3 regions of the Arthrobacter sp. NPDC058288 genome follow, and region 1 is predicted to be linked to each of the others. Evidence: predicted binding sites of a transcription regulator. Region 1 holds the regulator's gene; each other region holds the start of a gene.

The links. Region 1 encodes HrcA, which represses chaperone genes, less so after heat shock. Its sites were predicted from a motif close to TTNGCACTCGNNNNNNNCGAGTGCNAA; they were not measured.
Region 2: a site for HrcA is predicted at 3,371-3,397, ahead of groES (co-chaperone GroES). Genes of this name have one in related genera too.
Region 3: a site for HrcA is predicted at 4,199-4,225, ahead of ACFVWT_RS03090 (FmdB family zinc ribbon protein). Genes of this name have one in related genera too.

The regions. Positions count from the first base shown of each region.
Region 1 covers NZ_JBHVYH010000001.1:1,421,169-1,427,147, reverse strand. The annotation lists gene ACFVWT_RS06820 (16S rRNA (uracil(1498)-N(3))-methyltransferase) at 1-419, opposite strand, end outside; gene dnaJ (molecular chaperone DnaJ) at 422-1,549, opposite strand; gene hrcA (heat-inducible transcriptional repressor HrcA) at 1,641-2,654, opposite strand; gene ACFVWT_RS06805 (DUF3097 domain-containing protein) at 2,901-3,752, shown strand; gene ACFVWT_RS06800 (DUF4870 domain-containing protein) at 3,875-4,294, shown strand; gene hemW (radical SAM family heme chaperone HemW) at 4,362-5,591, opposite strand; gene lepA (translation elongation factor 4) at 5,628-5,979, opposite strand, start outside.
Region 2 covers NZ_JBHVYH010000001.1:630,562-636,540, reverse strand. The annotation lists gene ACFVWT_RS02990 (DUF389 domain-containing protein) at 161-1,129, shown strand; gene groL (chaperonin GroEL) at 1,223-2,833, opposite strand; gene groES (co-chaperone GroES) at 2,919-3,212, opposite strand; gene ACFVWT_RS02975 (hypothetical protein) at 3,420-3,818, opposite strand; gene ACFVWT_RS02970 (SAM-dependent methyltransferase) at 3,874-5,118, shown strand; gene ACFVWT_RS02965 (shikimate 5-dehydrogenase) at 5,142-5,972, opposite strand.
Region 3 covers NZ_JBHVYH010000001.1:658,845-664,823, forward strand. The annotation lists gene ACFVWT_RS03080 (AAA family ATPase) at 1-2,926, shown strand, start outside; gene ACFVWT_RS03085 (Flp pilus assembly protein CpaB) at 2,979-3,707, opposite strand; gene ACFVWT_RS03090 (FmdB family zinc ribbon protein) at 3,868-4,113, opposite strand; gene ACFVWT_RS03095 (5-formyltetrahydrofolate cyclo-ligase) at 4,251-4,847, opposite strand; gene galU (UTP--glucose-1-phosphate uridylyltransferase GalU) at 4,960-5,865, shown strand; gene ACFVWT_RS03105 (GNAT family N-acetyltransferase) at 5,872-5,979, shown strand, end outside.

The DNA.
Region 1 (5,979 bases):
GCGGTCACCACCGACTGCCACTTGGCGTGCGCCTTGGCGGCACGCTCGCCCTTCCAGCGGACAATGGACCGTTCCGACTGCCACGGGATGACGGCATCGATGCCCAGTTCGGTGGCGGTTTCAGCTGCCAGTTCGTCGCGGTCGCCTTTGGCAAGCGCCTGCACCAGGATCAGGCGAAGGTCCGGACGCTCCTCCGTTTCGAGAACCGAACACTCCACCGTCAATTCGCCCTGGCCGACGGCCGCGACAGTTCCGGTGAGCCTCTTGCCCGCGCCGTCGGCTATGTCAACGGACTCGCCCACGGCGATCCGCTTGACCGTGACCGCGTGCCGGGCCTCCGCACCCTGCAGGACGAAACGCGAACCGGGACCCTGCTGGTCCAGGGTTCCCGGGGACGCAAAAAAGACCGGGTTGCTCACTGCTACAGGTTACCGAACCGGTCCCGCAGCTTTGCGAAGACTCCGCCGCTGGCGGCAAGCTTCCCCTCGGTGTACTGCTCACCGCGCAGTTTGGCCAGCTGCCGCAGCAGGTCTTCCTGGGCGGCGTCAAGTTTCGCCGGGGTTTCGACCTGGAGGTGGACCTTCAGGTCGCCGCGGCCGTAGCCCCGGAGATGGGTGACGCCGAGTCCGCGCAGGGTGATGACCTCACCGGACTGGGTGCCGGCCTTGACATCGATTTCCTGCTGGCCGTCGAACGTGTCCAGGCTGAGCTCTGTGCCAAGGGCAGCGGCGGTCATCGGGATGTTCAGAGTGGCGTGCAGGTCGTCACCGTCACGCACGTACGTGGCATCGTTATTGACCCGGATCTCGACATACAGGTCGCCCGAGGGGCCGCCAGCGGGACCGGCCTCGCCCTGGCCGCCCAGCTGGATGCGGGTTCCGGTGGCCACGCCGGCGGGAACCTTGACCGTCAGCGAACGCCGGCTGCGGATGCGGCCCTGGCCGTTGCACTCGTTGCAGGGATCCTTGATGACGGTTCCGAAGCCTTCGCAGGAGCCGCACGGAGCGGCCGTCATGACCTGGCCCAGGATGGACCGAACGGCCCGCTGGACCTGGCCACTGCCGCCGCAGATGTCGCAGCGTTCAGGGTGGGCCCCGGGCTGGCAGCAGGATCCCTCGCAGGTGGGGCACGTGACAGCCGTGTCCACCTCAAGCTTCTTGTTGACGCCGAACACGGCGTCGCGAAGGTCTATGCGTACGCTAATGAGGGCGTCCTGCCCGCGGCGGACCCGCGAGGCCGGGCCGGACGAACCGCCGGCGCCGAAGAAGGTGTCGAAGATGTCCTGGAACGCAAAGCCCTGCCCCGAGTAGCCCGCGCCGCCAAAGCCGTTATCGGTGCCGTTCTCGTTGCCCGTGGTGTCGTAGACCCGGCGCTTCTGCGGGTCGGAAAGGACTTCGTAGGCGTGGGTGACAGCCTTGAAGCGGTCCGAGGCATCCTCACCGGGGTTCACATCCGGGTGCAGGGTGCGCGCAAGCTTTCGGTAGGCCTTCTTGATCTCTTCGCCCGTCGCTTCGGGTGAGACTCCAAGAACGTCGTAGTGGCTGCTCAAAGTTCGTATCTCTTCCTGGTTGTACTGCCTGTGGTGCTGCTGCGCCCCGGAAGCCGGGACGCGGAGGCCTGGTTGGCTGATGTTGAACCGGTCACGGTCCAAGGATCCTGGAAAGGTAGCGGGCCACGGCACGGACCGCGGCCATGGTGGTGGGATAGTCCATCCGGGTCGGGCCAAGCACGCCCACCTTGGCGCTGGAACCGGGGCCGTAGCCTGTGGCCACCACCGAGGCTTCCGCAAGTCCGTCGTAGGGGTTCTCCCGGCCGATGCTGACCGTGACCCCGCGGGGGTCCTGGGCCATTTCGCTGAGCAGCCGGAGCATGACCACCTGTTCCTCGAGCGCCTCAAGGACCGGACCGATGCTCAGCGGAAAGTCTACGTTTGACCGCGCGAGATTCGCCGTGCCGGCCATGACCATCCGCTCCTCGCGGGTGCTGCTGGCAAGGGCGTCCAGGCCACGGGCCAGCGCCTGGGCGGCATGCCTGCGTGACGGTTCACAACCGGCGACGACGGCGGGCAGCGCCTGCGGGAGCAGGCTCAAGGGTGTCCCCGCCAGGCTCTTCAGGAACCTGGCCCGGAGGCCGGCGAGGGCGTCGTCGCCGAGTTCCTGGCCGACGTCGATAACCCGCTGCTCGACCTTTCCGGTGTCGGCGATCAGTACGATCAGCACCTGACGCGGCGCCAGCAGCACAAACTCGATGTGCCGCACCATGGCCCGGCTGAGGTGCGGATACTGCACCACGGCCACCTGGTTGGTCAGCTGCGACAGCAGCCGCACGGTCCGCTCCAGGACATCGTCAAGGTCCTCTGACCCTTCCAGAAGCGTCTGGATGGCGCGGCGCTCGGCCTGCGACAGCGGCTTGACGGCGGATATCTGGTCGACGAACAGCCGGTAGCCCTTGTCCGTGGGGATCCGGCCGGCGCTGGTGTGCGGCGCCGTGATCAGGCCCTCGTCTTCCAACGCCGCCATGTCATTGCGGATGGTGGCACTGGAGACTCCGAGGTGGTGCCTCTCCACCAGTGCCTTGGAGCCCACGGGTTCGCGGGAATGGACGTAGTCCTCCACGATGGCCCGCAATACTTCAAGCTTGCGTGGCTCGCTCATTCTCCACCTCCGATCGGCTTTCCCGGGCCGCGTTCCGGCGTTGCGCCGGGGCACGGGTCCCGTCGTCCGTTAGCACTCGTCATGTCTAAGTGCTAACCAGTCTAATATGAGTCGCCGCGTTGTTAGCATTGGTACCGCTCCGGGCGAAACTCCGGCGCGGAACAGCACGTGTACATCCGTGAAGCCACGGACGCCCTGTTTCACTTCTCCTGTCTGATTTTTCTAGCGCAAGGCTGTGTCTATCCGATGTCGTACCAGAACTGGGGCCCGCAGGACATCACCGCGCCCCGGAAATCCGAGCTTCCCGAAGTGCCGGTTGAACGCGGCATGGTGCTGGAAGATGTGCAGTCAGGCTGGGTAGGCGCTGTTACGAGGGTGGAAAAATCCGGGGGCATGCATGTTGTTGCCCTGGAGGACCGGCGGGGCAAATCACGCACGTTCCGGCTCGGCTACGGGTTCCTCCTGGAGGGCGTGCCGATCCGGCTCATGCCCCCGGCGCCCCGGCCGCAGGCGGCCTCCGCCGGATCCGGCCGGACGGCCTCCGGTTCCGTGCGTGTTGCAGGGCAACGTGCACAGGTGGCCAAGGCCAGCCGCATCTGGGTGGAAGGCAAGCACGACGCCGAACTCGTGGAAAAAGTCTGGGGTGACGACCTCCGGGTGGAGGGCATCGTCGTCGAACCCTTGCACGGCATTGACGACCTCACTGCGGCGGTTGCCGCGTTCCGGCCCGGCCCCGGCCGACGGCTGGGGGTGCTGGTGGACCACCTGGTTGCCGACTCGAAGGAATCACGGATTGCCGATGCTGTGATGGCGTCCCCCGGCGCGGCCGGCAACGTGCTGATTGTGGGCCACCCCTACGTGGACGTGTGGCAGGCCATCCGGCCCGCTGTCCTCGGAATCGACGCGTGGCCGGTCATCCCCCGGGGCGTGGATTGGAAAACCGGCATCCTGACCGCCTTCGGCTGGCCGCATGAGACCAAGGAAGATATCGGCCTGGGCTGGCAAAAGCTCCTCGGGGCAGTCCGCAGCTATGCGGACCTGGAGCCGTCCCTGCTGGGCCGGGTGGAAGAGGTCATCGACTTCCTCACCGTGCCGTAGGCGCCTGTTGAACTCTCCGAATGCACTCCCGACCCAGTATTCTTGATACGGCGGTTGTTGCTGTTGAGGCAGTACCGCTTTTCCGGGAACCACCGCACCACTGCAATCCGAAGGACGACACCGTGGCAGAAGACGCACGTGAACAACGGGACACACAGGCCGGCCATGGCCAGCCCCAGTATCATGGCGTTCCCGCCAACGCCCTGCCGCTGACGGCCAACGAAGACCGGCAGTGGGCAACCCTCGCGCACTTCGGCGGCATTCTCGGGTGCGTTCCGTCGCTTTTGATCTACCTGATTTTCAAGGACCGCGGACCGTTCACCGCACAGGAATCAAAGGAAGCCTTGAACTTCACGCTGCCTCCCACGATCGCCGCCGTCATCTGTAACATCCTGGTGATGCTGCCGGTGGTGGGTAACATCTTCGCAGTGCTGGCCACGCTGATTTGGATCGCCGTGACGTGCTTCTCGGTGGCGGCCGGTATCCACGTGAACCGCGGTCAGCCGCACCGCTACGACTTCAACCTGCGCTGGATCAAGTAGGCGGCAGGGTCGCTCAACCCGCTGCGCCAGTTGACGGGCGGGTCCAGGTAATCGCCGGCTCCGCCGCCTAGTCGGGCAGGATTCTTCTGACCACGGCGTCGGCAAGGAGCCTGCCCTTCAGGGTGAGGACGAGCCTGCCCTTGAATGCCAGCGCGGGATCCACCAGGCCATCGGCAATCAGTCCGGCAACGGCGTGCCGCCCGGACTCCCCCAGCCCGGACAACTCGAGGCCCGTGCCCAGCCTGGCCTCAAGCATGACCCGCTCTATGTTCCGGGTTTCCGCATCGAGCGTTTCGCGGCCCGCCGCCGGCGACACACCGCCGGCCAGCCGCCCGGCGTAGGCTGTCGGGTGCTTCACGTTCCACCAGCGGACTCCGCCGACGTGGGAATGGGCCCCCGGCCCGATCCCCCACCAGTCATCCCCGCGCCAGTAGGCCAGGTTGTGCCGGCAGGCCTGTTCCGGCGTGCGTGACCAGTTGCTGACCTCATACCAGGCGAGGCCGGCGGCGGTGATGAGCTCGTCGGCCAGTTCGTACTTGGCCGCGTGGTCGTCGTCATCGATTCCGGGCACTTCACCGCGGCGGATCTGGGCGGCCAGTTTGGTGCCGTCCTCCACGATCAGGGCGTACGCACTGATGTGGTCCGGGCCGTAGGAGAGGGCTGTCTCAAGGGAGTACCGCCAGTCTGCCAGCGACTCCCCCGGCGTTCCGTAGATCAGGTCAAGGCTCACGGCGAGGCCGGCGTCCCTGGCCCACTGCACCACCTGCGGCACACGGCTGGGCGTGTGGGTGCGGTCGAGGACTTTCAGGACGTGCGGAACAGCCGACTGCATCCCGAAGGAAACCCGGGTGAAGCCGGCATCCGCCAGGAGCTGCAGCGACTCCGGTGTGACGGAGTCCGGGTTGGCTTCGGTGGTGACCTCGGCGCCAGGCTCCAGGCCCCACTGCGCTACCGCCGCGGTCAGGATGCGGGCCAGGTCCTCGGCGGGCAGCAGCGTTGGTGTGCCGCCGCCAAAAAAGACCGTGCCCAGCCGGCGTTCCGGCAGGCCGCTGCCTTGCAGCGCCTTGGCGGCAAACTCCACCTCAGCGATGGCCGTGGAGGCGTACGCGTCCTGGGACGCGCCGCCGCCGAGCTCTGTCGCGGTGTAGGTGTTGAAGTCGCAGTAACCGCAACGGACGGCACAAAAGGGAATGTGGACGTAGAGGCCGAATCGGCGCTGCCCGGCGCCGTCAGCGGCCTGCGCGGGCAGCAGGCCGTCCGACGGCGCGGGGTCGCCCAGGGGCAGGACGCTAGGCACGGGTGCGGCCTCCGGAGGTTAGGGCCACCATCATCACTACTTCTTGGCCTTGTCCTTGGATTCGTCCGTGGTGAGCGCTGCGATGAAGGCTTCCTGCGGGACCTCGACGCGGCCCACCATCTTCATGCGCTTCTTGCCTTCCTTCTGCTTTTCCAGCAGTTTGCGCTTTCGGGTGATGTCACCGCCGTAGCACTTGGCCAGGACGTCCTTGCGGATGGCGCGGATGCTTTCGCGGGCGATGATCCGGGAGCCGATCGCGGCCTGGATCGGCACCTCGAACTGCTGGCGGGGAATGAGTTCACGCAGCTTGCCCGTCATCATCACGCCGTAGGCATAGGCCTTGTCCCGGTGGGTGATGGCGCTGAAGGCGTCCACTTGTTCGCCCTGG
Region 2 (5,979 bases), 790 kb from region 1:
TCGCCAATCGCCGGCGCATGCGGGAAGAGTCCCCGGCTTCCATTAAGGCACTGCCAGCTGGGAGTTTCCAGGGGGAGGGTTTCGGTCGCGGACCGGTCTGGAAACTAGGCTGGTGCCGACGCCGGCGTGCAGAACCGGTCAACACGGAGGAGTGGCCACAGTGATCGTTCAGGTGCGCATTTGCATACCCGCGGAGCTCTCCGACCTGGTGGTGGAAAGTTGCACCCAGCAAACCGGCGCGGCAGAAGTCGCCCTGCATAAAGGAGCGTCCATCCAGCCGCCGGGGGACGTGGTGGTGGTCCACGTGGCGAGGGAATCGGTGGAGGAGCTGCTGGAAAAGCTGCATGCCCTGAACGTCCAGGAGCTGGGTTCCATCGCCATTTCCATGCCCGAGCTTATGCTCTCCCGGCGGGCCGACCGGGCTGAAGCCGCAGCGCCGGGCGACGGGGCGGACGCCATGATCTGGGATGAGGTGACGCGGCAGACGGGCGAGGATTCGCGGCTCACATGGAGCTATCTGGCGTTCCTCGTCCTGGCGACGCAGCTGGCCGCGATCGGGATCGTCACCGATTCAACCATCGCCATTGTGGGAGCCATGGCCGTTGGACCAGAGTTCGGGCCGCTCGCCGCGCTGGCGGTGTCGTTGGCACAGCGCAAATGGAAGCTTGGACGCAGCGCCGCGCTGGCCCTGGGCGTTGGCTTTCCCGTAGCGATGCTGCTGGCGGCCCTGACTGCCTGGTTGTCGGTTCCGCTGGGGCTCTTTCCTGCCAACACCCTGGACACCGGGTCCGCCGTCGAATTCATCTACCATCCAGGGCCTTACTCGTTGATCGTTGCGGTGCTGGCCGGCGCAGCCGGGATGCTCTCCGTGATCAGCCGGCGCTCGGCAGCCCTGATCGGGGTCTTCATTTCCGTGACCACCGTTCCAGCCGCCGGGTTCGTGGCCGTCGCACTGGTCCTGGGCGAGTATCAGAAAGCGGCGGGCTCGGCCCTTCAGCTGCTGTTGAACCTCGTGGGCATCGTGGTTGCGGCGCTGGCTGTCCTCATCTTCTACCGGATCATCACCAAGCGGCTGCCGGAGGGCAGTGCCCGGCTGCTGAGGCGCCGGGCACTGCGGGCCCGGAGCTAGGCCGCCGGCGAGAGGGCACAAAAAAGCCGGCCCGGCGCGGGCGGTTCCTGGAAACCGTCCGGCCGGGCCGGCTTTTATGGCGCTGGCTGGAAGCTAGTGCTTGTGGCCTGCGTGCTCGTCCTCGTCGGCCGGCTTCTCAACAACGAGGGTCTCGGTGGTGAGAACCAGCGCTGCGATGGAAGCGGCGTTACGGAGGGCTGCGCGCGTCACCTTGACGGGGTCAATAACGCCGGCAGCGATGAGGTCTTCATATTCGCCGGTCTTGGCGTTGAAGCCCTGGTTGACTGCAGACTCGGCAACCTTGGCGGTCACTACATAGCCGTCGAAACCGGCGTTCTGGGCGATCCAGCGCAGCGGCTGGACGAGTGCGCGGCGCACGATGCCCACGGCCGAGGCTGCGTCGCCTTCGAGAGCGGTGACTGCAGGGTCCTCGTCCAGTGCCTTCAGGGCGTGGATGAGGGCTGAGCCGCCACCGGCAACGATGCCTTCTTCAAGGGCAGCGCGGGTCGAGGAAACTGCATCCTCGATGCGGTGCTTCTTTTCCTTCAGCTCCACCTCGGTGGCTGCGCCAACCTTGATGACACCAATGCCGCCGGCCAGCTTGGCCAGGCGTTCCTGGAGCTTTTCCTTGTCCCAGTCGGAGTCGGTGCGGGTGAGCTCTGCGCGCAGCTGGGCAACGCGTGCCGCTACGTCCTCGGCCGTGCCGGCGCCGTCAACAATGGTGGTGTTGTCCTTGGTCACCGTGATGCGGCGGGCCGTGCCCAGCACCTCGAGGCCAACGGAATCAAGGCTGAGGCCCAGTTCCGGGGAGACAACCTGTGCACCGGTAAGGGTGGCGATGTCCTGCAGCATGGCCTTGCGGCGGTCACCGAAGCCCGGAGCCTTGACGGCCACGACGTTCAGGGTGCCGCGGATTCGGTTGACGATCAGCGTGGACAGGGCCTCGCCCTCGACGTCCTCGGCAATGATGAACAGCGGCTTGGAGCTCTGCAGCGCCTTTTCCAGGAGCGGCAGGAATTCCTGTACCGAGGAGATCTTGCCCTGGTTGATCAGGATGAGGGCGTCTTCGAGCACTGCTTCCTGGCGTTCCGCGTCAGTGACGAAGTACGGGGACAGGTAGCCCTTGTCGAACTGCATGCCCTCGGTGAGGACCAGCTCGGTCTGCGTGGTGGAGGACTCCTCGATGGTGATCACACCATCCTTGCCGACCTTGCCGAATGCCTCGGCCAGGAGCTCGCCGATCTCATCGCTCTGTGCGGAGATGGCTGCAACGTTCGCGACCTGGGAGCCTTCGACCGGGCGGGCGTTCTCCAGGAGACGGGCTGCAACGGCTTCGACGGAAACTTCGATGCCGCGCTTGATCTGGCCCGGGGCGGCGCCAGCCGCCACGTTGCGCAGGCCTTCCTTGACCAGTGCCTGGGCCAGGACGGTGGCGGTGGTGGTGCCGTCACCGGCAACATCGTTGGTCTTGGTGGCGACTTCCTTGGCCAGCTGGGCGCCAAGGTTCTCGTACGGGTCGTCCAGTTCGACTTCACGGGCGATGGTCACGCCGTCATTCGTGATGGTGGGAGCGCCCCACTTCTTGTCCAGCACGACGTTGCGGCCGCGCGGACCAAGCGTCACCTTGACCGTGTTGGCGAGCTTGTCGATGCCGGCTTCAAGCGACCGGCGGGCAGCGTCGTTAAACGCAAGCTGCTTTGCCATGGTTTTGTCCTTTCAAGACAGAAACCCCGCGCCGCTGACCTGTCAGACATGAATCAGACGGATCGGCTGCGCGGGGGTCCAAGAGTTACTTTACGACGATCGCCAGAACGTCGCGGGCGGACAGCACGAGGTACTCGGTGCCGCCGGTCTTGACTTCGGTTCCGCCGTACTTGGAGTAGATAACGACGTCGCCAACGGCTACGTCGACCGGAACGCGGTTGCCATCTTCAAAGCGGCCGGGGCCGACTGCAACAACTTCGCCTTCCTGCGGCTTCTCCTGTGCGGAGTCCGGGATAACCAGGCCGGAAGCCGTGGTCTGCTCTGCTTCGAGCGGGCGGACAACAATACGATCCTCAAGAGGCTTAATAGAGACCGACACTCGGACCTCTCCTTTACGTCAGCAAATTCATGGACTGGAAAACTGTTGCGCCTGAGCTTGCAAACCGTCGTCGCGGTGCCGGCAGCAGCGTGGCTGGCAGTTCTTCATGTGTTAGCACCCTCCTAGGGAGAGTGCTAATGATGACTCTATGTAAGTGGTTAGCACTCGGTCAAGGCGAGTGCCAGAATTTCGTTCCCGGTGAACGCTTTAGCGCCCTGCCAGGTCCTCAAAGTCAACGTCGTCGCCATCTTCCGTGTCGTCGTCGTTCGTAACGTTGCGGTTCCGGTAGAGGACGACGGCGGCGGCGAGCGCCGTAGCCACCGAGGCAATGAGGAACACGAGGCCGCCTACGCGGACCGCGGCGTAGGACTCGCGGATTTCCCGGGCCTCGTCGGTGGCGTCCTGGATGTTCTTGCCGCCCACCGAGTACACCGTTGCGTTGAAGGAATCCAGGAAGAAGATGATGACCAGGAGCGCCAGGCACACCACGGCGATGGCGGAGCCGGCGATCAGCGCAGTCCGGGCATATTTGGCAAGTCCGGTATGCCTGGGGTGGTCATTGTTCTGCTCATCGACGGGTGGCTGCGGCCCTGCACTGTCTTCCATGCCTCCAACCCTAGCCGCACCGCGGGTATAGGGCTCCTCGATTAGGCTTGATGACATGGCTGACGCATTGCAGGACCTGATCGCTCCGCTCCTGACCAGCGAAGGCTGGGAGCTGCTGGCGTCACTGGGGCCCTATCGGGAGGACGAAGCGTTCAAGCTCAACGACTCGCTCCGGAAGGCCGGCCACTCCCCCGCCCTGGTGTCAGCGGTCCTCACCCAGTCCAGGCTGCGGACCAAGGCCGAGGCCAAGTTCGGCGAGTTCGCCCGGCAAATGATCTTCACGCCCGCGGGGCTGGAGCAGGCCACCCGCCTCAACGTGGCCGCCCGGCACGCGGAACGCTTCGCGGCCGCAGGAATCGAACATGTGGCCGACCTCGGCTGCGGGCTGGGCGCCGATTCCATGGCCCTGGCTTCGATGGACATCACGGTGACCGCCGTGGAAATGGACGAGACCACCGCCGCCTGCGCCACCATGAACCTGATTCCGTTCCCGCACGCCAGTGTGGTCCACTCCGATGCCACGTCGGTCGCGCTCGACGGAGTGGACGGCGTCTGGCTGGATCCGGCCCGCCGCACCACCTCGACATCCGGAACGCGCCGCATTTGGGACCCGGAGGAATTTTCCCCGCCGCTGTCCTTCGTGGAATCCCTCGCTGAGTCCGGGCGGGCCGTGGGCGTCAAGATGGGGCCCGGCATCCCGCATGATTCAGTGCCGGCCGGTTGCGAGGCGCAGTGGGTGTCCGTGGGCGGCGACGTCACCGAGGTGACGCTGTGGTTCAACGCGGTCAGCCGGCCCGGCATCCGGCGGGCGGCGCTGCTGCTCGGGCCGCAGGGTGCTGCGGAAATCACCAGCACGGAAGAGTTCGACGGCGGCCCGGTGGCGCCGGTTGGCCCGGTTGAAGGGTACCTGTACGAGCCTGACGGTGCCGTCATCCGGGCGGGGCTCGTGGCGGATGTCGCGGCACGGCTGGGCGGCCACCTCCTGGATGAGCACATTGCCTATATCTGCGCTCCTGAACTCGTGGACACCCCGTTTGCCAGGGCCTACAAGGTCCTGGAGGTCATGCCGTTCAACGTCAAGGCCCTCAAGGCCTGGGTAAAGCAGAACAACATCGGGGTGCTGGACATCAAGAAACGCGGCACATCAGTCACCCCGGAGGAACTGCGCAAGCAGCTTTTTGCCGGAGGCAAGCATGGCGGCAAAGGTTCCAAAGGCAAAAAGACGGCCACCCTGGTCCTCACCAGGATCGGCGAGGACCGGGTGGCCATCTCGGTGGAGCCGGTCCAGCCCCGGATCTAGCTGCGGGCCCAAGCTACCCGAAGCTACTGGGCCCGCATGAACTCTTCTGCCGCCCGGACCTGTTCGTCGGTGGGCCGGACACCGGTGTACAGCACAAACTGCTCCAGCGCCTGGATGGTGGCGACTTCCGCGCCCGTGATGACGGTCTTGCCGGCCGCGCGGGCCGCCTTGATCAGCGGCGTCTCAGCGGGCAGCGCGACGACGTCGAACACCACCTGCGCGGCGTCCACTGCCTCCTGCGGGAAGGACAGCGAGTCGGCATCCGGCCCTCCCGCCATGCCGACGGGCGTGACGTTGATGATCATGTCCGCCGTTCCGCCCGCATCCGCTGCCGGCAGCTCGGGGATCCAGTCGAAGCCGTAGAGATCCGCCAGCGGCTTACCTGATGCCTCGTTCCGGGCGACGATGGTGACGTTCGTGAATCCCGCGTCACGGAGGGCGGCGGCGGTGGCTTTGGCCATGCCGCCGGAACCCTTGAGCAACACTGAGTAGTTGGTGGGGATGGCGTTGCGCTGCAACAACTGCTCGATCGCCGTGTAATCGGTGTTGTACGCAGTGAGCCGCCCGCCGTCGTTCACGATCGTGTTGACAGAATCGATGGCCTTGGCGGAGGGATCCATGACGTCAACCAGCGCGATGACGTCTTCCTTGTACGGCATGGACACAGCGCAGCCCCGGATGCCGAGGCCCCTGACTCCGGCGATGGCCTGCGCCAGGTCGGTCGGTGCGAAAGCCTTGTAGATCCAGTTCAGGCCCAGCTGCTCATAAAGATGGTTGTGGAAGCGGGTCCCGTTGTTGCTCGGCCGGGCCGAGAGCGAGATGCACAGGGTCATGTCTTTATTCAGAATTGGCACGGGTCCA
Region 3 (5,979 bases), 760 kb from region 1:
GCCGACGCCGCCCGCCACTACCGTGCGCCTGAAGCGCAGCGTCCTGGACAACATCCGCGACCGCGAGGAACTTGCCGGAAGGCTCCGCCGTGCAGCCGAACTGGGCAGCTTCAGCCGGGCTTCCACGGCCAGCCCCTGGCACGGCGCCCGGCTCCTGACCCGCAAGGAAACCGAAGAGGCACAGGACGTTGCGCGCTCGGTCGAGAAGAACCTGCCGGTGCTGCGCAACCGTATGAACGAAGTCGCCGAGCACGCCCAAATCCGCCTCGGGACCACCTTCCAGGAATGGGGTGCCCAGCTCGAGTTGCTGATGGCGGTCAGGGAGAGCCTGGACAAGTTCACCCCGGACATCTTCGACCGGCCGGTCCACGACCTCATCTCGGCGACAGCCACCTCCCCGTGGCGCCGCGAACGCAACATCGAGATGCCCTCCATGCAACGTTCCCGGTTGCGCCGCGTGGCCAAGGAATACGTCCGGCCCGGCGTGCACATTGCGGACCTCCACAGTTCGCTGGTACTGGTCCAGGAGCAGCGGGCGCTGTGGGCGGATTACGCCACCACGCAGCGGCACCCCGCAGTGCCGTCCGGCCTGGGCGAAGTGAACGTGATGTACCGCAGCCTGGAGCGGGAACTTGCCCAGCTGGGTGCGGCCGTCAGGCACACCGCGGCAGGCGGCGACCTTCAGAACACGCCCTATGAAGAACTGATGGAGCGCCTGGAGCGGCTGGTTGCCGACACCCGGACCCTCAAGACCCTTCCGGAGCGGACGCTTCTCATCGAGAACATGCGTGAGCATGGACTAGGCGAACTGCTCGCGGACCTGGCCGAGCGGGAAGTGCCCGCGGAATCCGTCGCGGCAGAGCTGGAACTTGCCTGGTGGCAGTCAGCCCTTGAAGCGATGATCAGCGGCGACGACTACCTGGCAATGTCCGACGGCGACGCCCTGCGACAGCTCGAGGCCGAATACCGCCTGGCGGACAACGCCCACATCGCCAGCGGCGCGGCACGCTTGCGGTGGACGCTGGCCGAACGGTGGCGCGCAGGCATTGCCGAGAATCCCCGGCAGGCGGACCTGCTCCGGAGCCTCCTTAAAGACGGCCGGGTCACCCTCGCCGCCCTGACGGCCCAGGCCCCGGCCCTGGTCCCCATGCTGGTGCCGGTCTGGTCGGTAAGCCCCTACCTCATGACCGGCCTGCTCCCGGCTGAACAGAAGTTCGACGCCGTTGTCATCCTCGACGCAGAAGCCACTTCCCTTCAGGCGGTCCTCCCGGCCATCGCCCGGGCCAGGCAGGTGGTTGCCTTCGGCGACGACAAGATCGCAAGTCCCCGGACGTTTACTGTCGGCGTCGAGCGGTTGGCCGCCGGCGAGACTGCCCACCAAAGCGTCGAGAGCGCCTACACGGCCCTGTCCGCCGTGCTGCCGACCCGGCGCCTGACCTGCGCTTACCGGGCAGTCGACGAGGATCTCGTGCTGCAGTTGAGCAAGAGCTTCTACGACGGCCGCCTGCACAGGCTCCCGGAAGGTCAGACCGCCACCGGACTGGACCGCGCCCTGCTGGTGGAATACCTGCCGGACGGTACCGGTCTTCCGAGCGCTGACCAGGAAGGCGTGGAGTCCGCCGTGGCAGAGGTCAACCGGGTGGTTGAGCTCGTGTTTGAGCACGCCCGCCTGCGGCCAAGGACCTCCCTTGCCGTCGTCACGGCAAGCCTCCGCCACGCCGCCAGGATCGGCGAGGCCATCCGGCTGCAGCTGCCCAATTACCCGCTGCTGGCAAGCTTCTTCACGGCCGGACCGGAATCCTTCCGGGTGGTGGACCTCGAACGGGCCCAGGGCCTGGTCCGCGACCACGTAATTTTCTCCCCGGGGTACGGCCGCACGCCGCACGGCCGGGCGCTCCACAACTTCGGGCCGCTGTCCGCCGAAGGGGGCCGGGCGAAGTTTGCGCTGGCCATGACCCGAGCCCGGCGATCGCTGCATGTGCTTAGCTGCTTCAAACCGGAAGACCTGGACGTCAGCCGGCTCAGCCACGGCGCCCTCGACTTCTATGAGCTGCTCGACCGTGAGATTGCAGGCAACACTGACCTGGGTACGCCCGCGTCCCGCGCCGCGGCGAGCGAGCAGGCACTGGGGGCCGATCCCCTCGTGGCAGACCTGGCTGACAGGCTGCGTGCCCGGGGAGCCCGGGTCTGGCATCAGTATGACGGTGTGCTTGACGTCGCCGCTGCCGCGGATCCGGTGAATTCCATCGGGCATGATGACGCCGAAATCCCCAGGCCTGTGGCAATCGAGTCCGACGGCACTGAGCAATACCGGCGCATGAGCGTCCGTGGACGGAGCAGGCTCCGGCCGCAACTGCTCGAGCGGCTCGGCTGGCGCTACATGCCGCTGTGGACGATCGAGGTATTTACCGACCCGTCCGCCTGCGCTGACCGGATCGGTGGATACCTCGGGCTGGAGAAGCCGGTGGTCAGCGGCTTCTCCTCCGCCTCGCAGGCGTTCTTCGAGGACGACGTGGACAACCTGACGCTGAACAGCGCCGACCGCGGCAACAACGGGCCACGTGAGACAGCCGAGTCCGAAGGCGGCAATTCCGGCAGTGTGGCTGCCGGGGACACGCACTCGGTATCCTTGGAGCAGGGCCGCGTATCCCGGGATGAGCTCCGTGGCGCGGGCACTGAGGCAGCGGAAGACATCAAGGAAGACGGCATGGACTCAAACAGCAAGGCAACTGGCAGCCAGGACACCCCCCGGAGCGGACAGGACGATTCAGCACCGGAGAGGTCCCTGCAGCAGGCCGGTGTTGGCGTTCCCTCAGGAGTGCTGCCGAACAAGGCTTCCGAGGATGACCCGAAGCGCTGGGGAGACGCTTCTGACTACGACCACGACGCCTGGCTCCAGGAGCAGAAGCCGCCGCACTGGGGCTGAGCCGCCCGCAGCCGGTGGTGCACCTGCGGCCGGTCAAGCCAGCCGGGTGCAGCTAGCCCTGTGATCCCACCAGCACAAAGAAGAGCTTTCCCTGGGTTGAGGAGCCTGCGAGGCGGCGTGCCTGGTCCGGATCCGCCGCGACCACTATGAGCCCCTCTGTTTCTCCGGTTCCCAGCCATTGTCCGGTTTGTCCGCCCTGACCCGAGGTCCACAGGACCGGCACGGAGGCTGCCAGCACTTCCGATTCCGCAGTCTTGCCGAAGTCGCTTCCGTTGGTCATCACAATGTTGACCAGTTGGCCCGGCGCCACGAGCTGGATGGACGCCGGATCCGCCATCCTCAGGGGCACAGCTGCAGATCCGGGTTCCGTGCCTGCCAGCAGCCCCGGTCCGAGTATCTGAGTATCGGAGATCAGCTGACCCTTCCGCAGCGGTGCGGCCAGCTGTTTCCCCTGCAGGGAGGAGACGTCCGTGAAGGCCCCGGCGGGCATCATCCCCGGCGGCACCTTCACGGGCACCAGCTCATTGCCTGACAATGCTGCTCCGGCGGGAAGGTCGCGCGCCGAAGCAAGGGCAGTGACTGTGTGGGCCGGCGCCGGAGTCAGCTGCTGTACGGCGATGCCGGCGGCAGCGCACAGCAGCAGTGCGACGACGAGCCTCCGGTTGCGGTTCAGCGACGAGGAGAAGCGCCGCAGTCCGGAAGGCCCTGCACGGCCGGGGCGTCCGGTTCCAAAGATCTGCCGGGGCGAGGAAAGTCCGTTGCTGCGAAGGATGGAGGGCATACCGACAGGCTACGGATGCCAGCTGTCATGCGGACAGCACAGCCCGGCCCTATGTGGATAACCGGCCTGGCAGGGCACTCGCACCTTTAGTACCGTCTACTCCACTGGAGTACCAGTGCTTGGAGGAACGGTGCTGGAGCGGCGGATCGCCGGCTTATCCTCAGTTGGCGGCGGCGGTGGCAGGCGCCGGAGCGGCTGCCGGGGCAGGCGAAACGCTGCTGCCCTTGGAATCGCGGGAATCCGTCCGGTAGAAGCCCGAACCCTTGAACACGACGCCTACGCTGTTGAACTTCTTGCGCAGGGTCCCCTCGCACTCGGGGCAGGAGGTGAGGGAGCTGTCGGTGAACGACTGCACGATCTCGAAGGCGTGGCTGCAGTCCTTGCAGGCATATGCATACGTGGGCACTGGAAATCCTCCTCTGGGACAAACGAGCAGGTCCCGTGCTGCCTGTCGGGAAATCACTGCCGAAGTCTCTCGGCAGGTTTCCCCTTTAGCAGTCGCAGGGCCTGAGTGCCAATTCTATCATCCGCAACGGGCGGGTTTCACATGAGCTTCGCGATTCGTGACGGCGTAACAGCAACCGGTACCTTGCGGTCAAAGGACTCTGCGGGGATGCTGCCGGCCGGCAGGACTTCGCTGTCAAAGACCACCGCCGCCGCGGGCACAGGTCGGCCCGCAGCCTCCAGCGAGGCGAGGAACTTATCGTAGTAGCCTCCGCCCTGCCCGATCCTGTTGCCCGACAAGTCCACTGCCGTGGCGGGGACAAAGAGCCCGGCTACTCCGGCCATTGCTTCGCTGCCGTGCTGTTCTCCGACGGGTTCCTCGATGGGCGCATAACTGCTGCGGACGAATACGGTTGCCGGAGTCCAGTAGACCCAGGAAAGGGTGCGGTCAGGTCCACAGACCGGCAACAGCACGCGATGCCCGGTGCCATGCAAAGCCGCAATGAGCGGAAGGGTCGGAGGCTCGGTTCCAACCCCCAGGTACACGGCAAAAGTGCTGCGCTCACCGGCCGCAACCATGGCGGCCCATTGGAGCCCGTGCCGGGCGATACCGGCACCGGCAGCGTCCAGGCTGCCGGGCGGGAAAGCCGCACGCTGGCTTCTGTGGGCCGAGCGGATCTCTTCCTTCGATGGCATCGATGCCGTCCTTCCAAGTCAGGAGGCCGCGACCGGAGGCCCCGATGCGGGGGCCAGCCATGGCGGTTCGGGCAATTACCCAATGTTTGGTCCCTGACGTTAGATTAGTCCAGTGACTACCACCAATACCTCCGTCCGCAAGGCTGTCATTCCTGCTGCCGGCCTCGGCACCCGGTTCCTTCCGGCGACCAAGGCCATGCCCAAGGAAATGCTGCCGGTCGTGGACAAGCCCGCGATCCAGTATGTCGTCGAAGAAGCTGTCAGCGTAGGCCTCACCGACATCCTGATGATCACCGGCCGGAACAAGCGCGCCCTCGAAGACCACTTCGACCGGGTCCCTTCGCTGGAGGCCACCCTCGAAGCCAAGGGCGATACTGCCAAGCTTGAAGCCATCCAGGCCGCAAGCAACCTCGGTGACATCCACTACGTCCGCCAGGGCGACCCCATGGGCCTCGGCCACGCCGTGCTGCGGGCGAAGCAGCACGTCGGCCATGAGCCCTTTGCGGTTCTGCTTGGCGACGACCTCATCGACGCCCGCGACGAACTGCTCAGCAAAATGATCGAAGTGCAGGCCAAGACCGGTGGTTCCGTGGTGGCACTCATTGAGGTGGAGTCGTCCCAGATCAGCGCCTATGGCTGCGCCGACATCGACGAAACAGACATGAACGGCTTCGTGCGGATCAGGAAGCTCGTGGAAAAGCCGGATGCCGCGGAGGCGCCGTCCAACCTGGCCGTGATCGGCCGCTACGTCCTCCACCCGGCAGTCTTCGACGTCCTCGAACGCACCGAACCGGGCAGGGGCGGGGAAATCCAACTGACGGACGCACTCCAGGAACTTGCTGCAGGGGAGGGCGAAGGGTACGGCGTTTACGGCGTCGTGTTCCGCGGCCGCCGTTACGACACCGGCGACAAACTCAGCTACCTGAAGGCCTGCGTCCAGCTGGCCTGCGACAGCGAGGACCTCGGCCCCGGGCTGCGGGAGTGGCTGCCGGAATTCACCTCCTCCCTGGCCAAGTAACGTCCCATGCGGGGCAGCATCTGGCCGGTGACGCTGGAATGCGGTGACATTGTGCTGCGCCCCATCCGGTACCGTGATCGCAAGGAATGGATGGCGGTGCGGTCGCGCAATTCC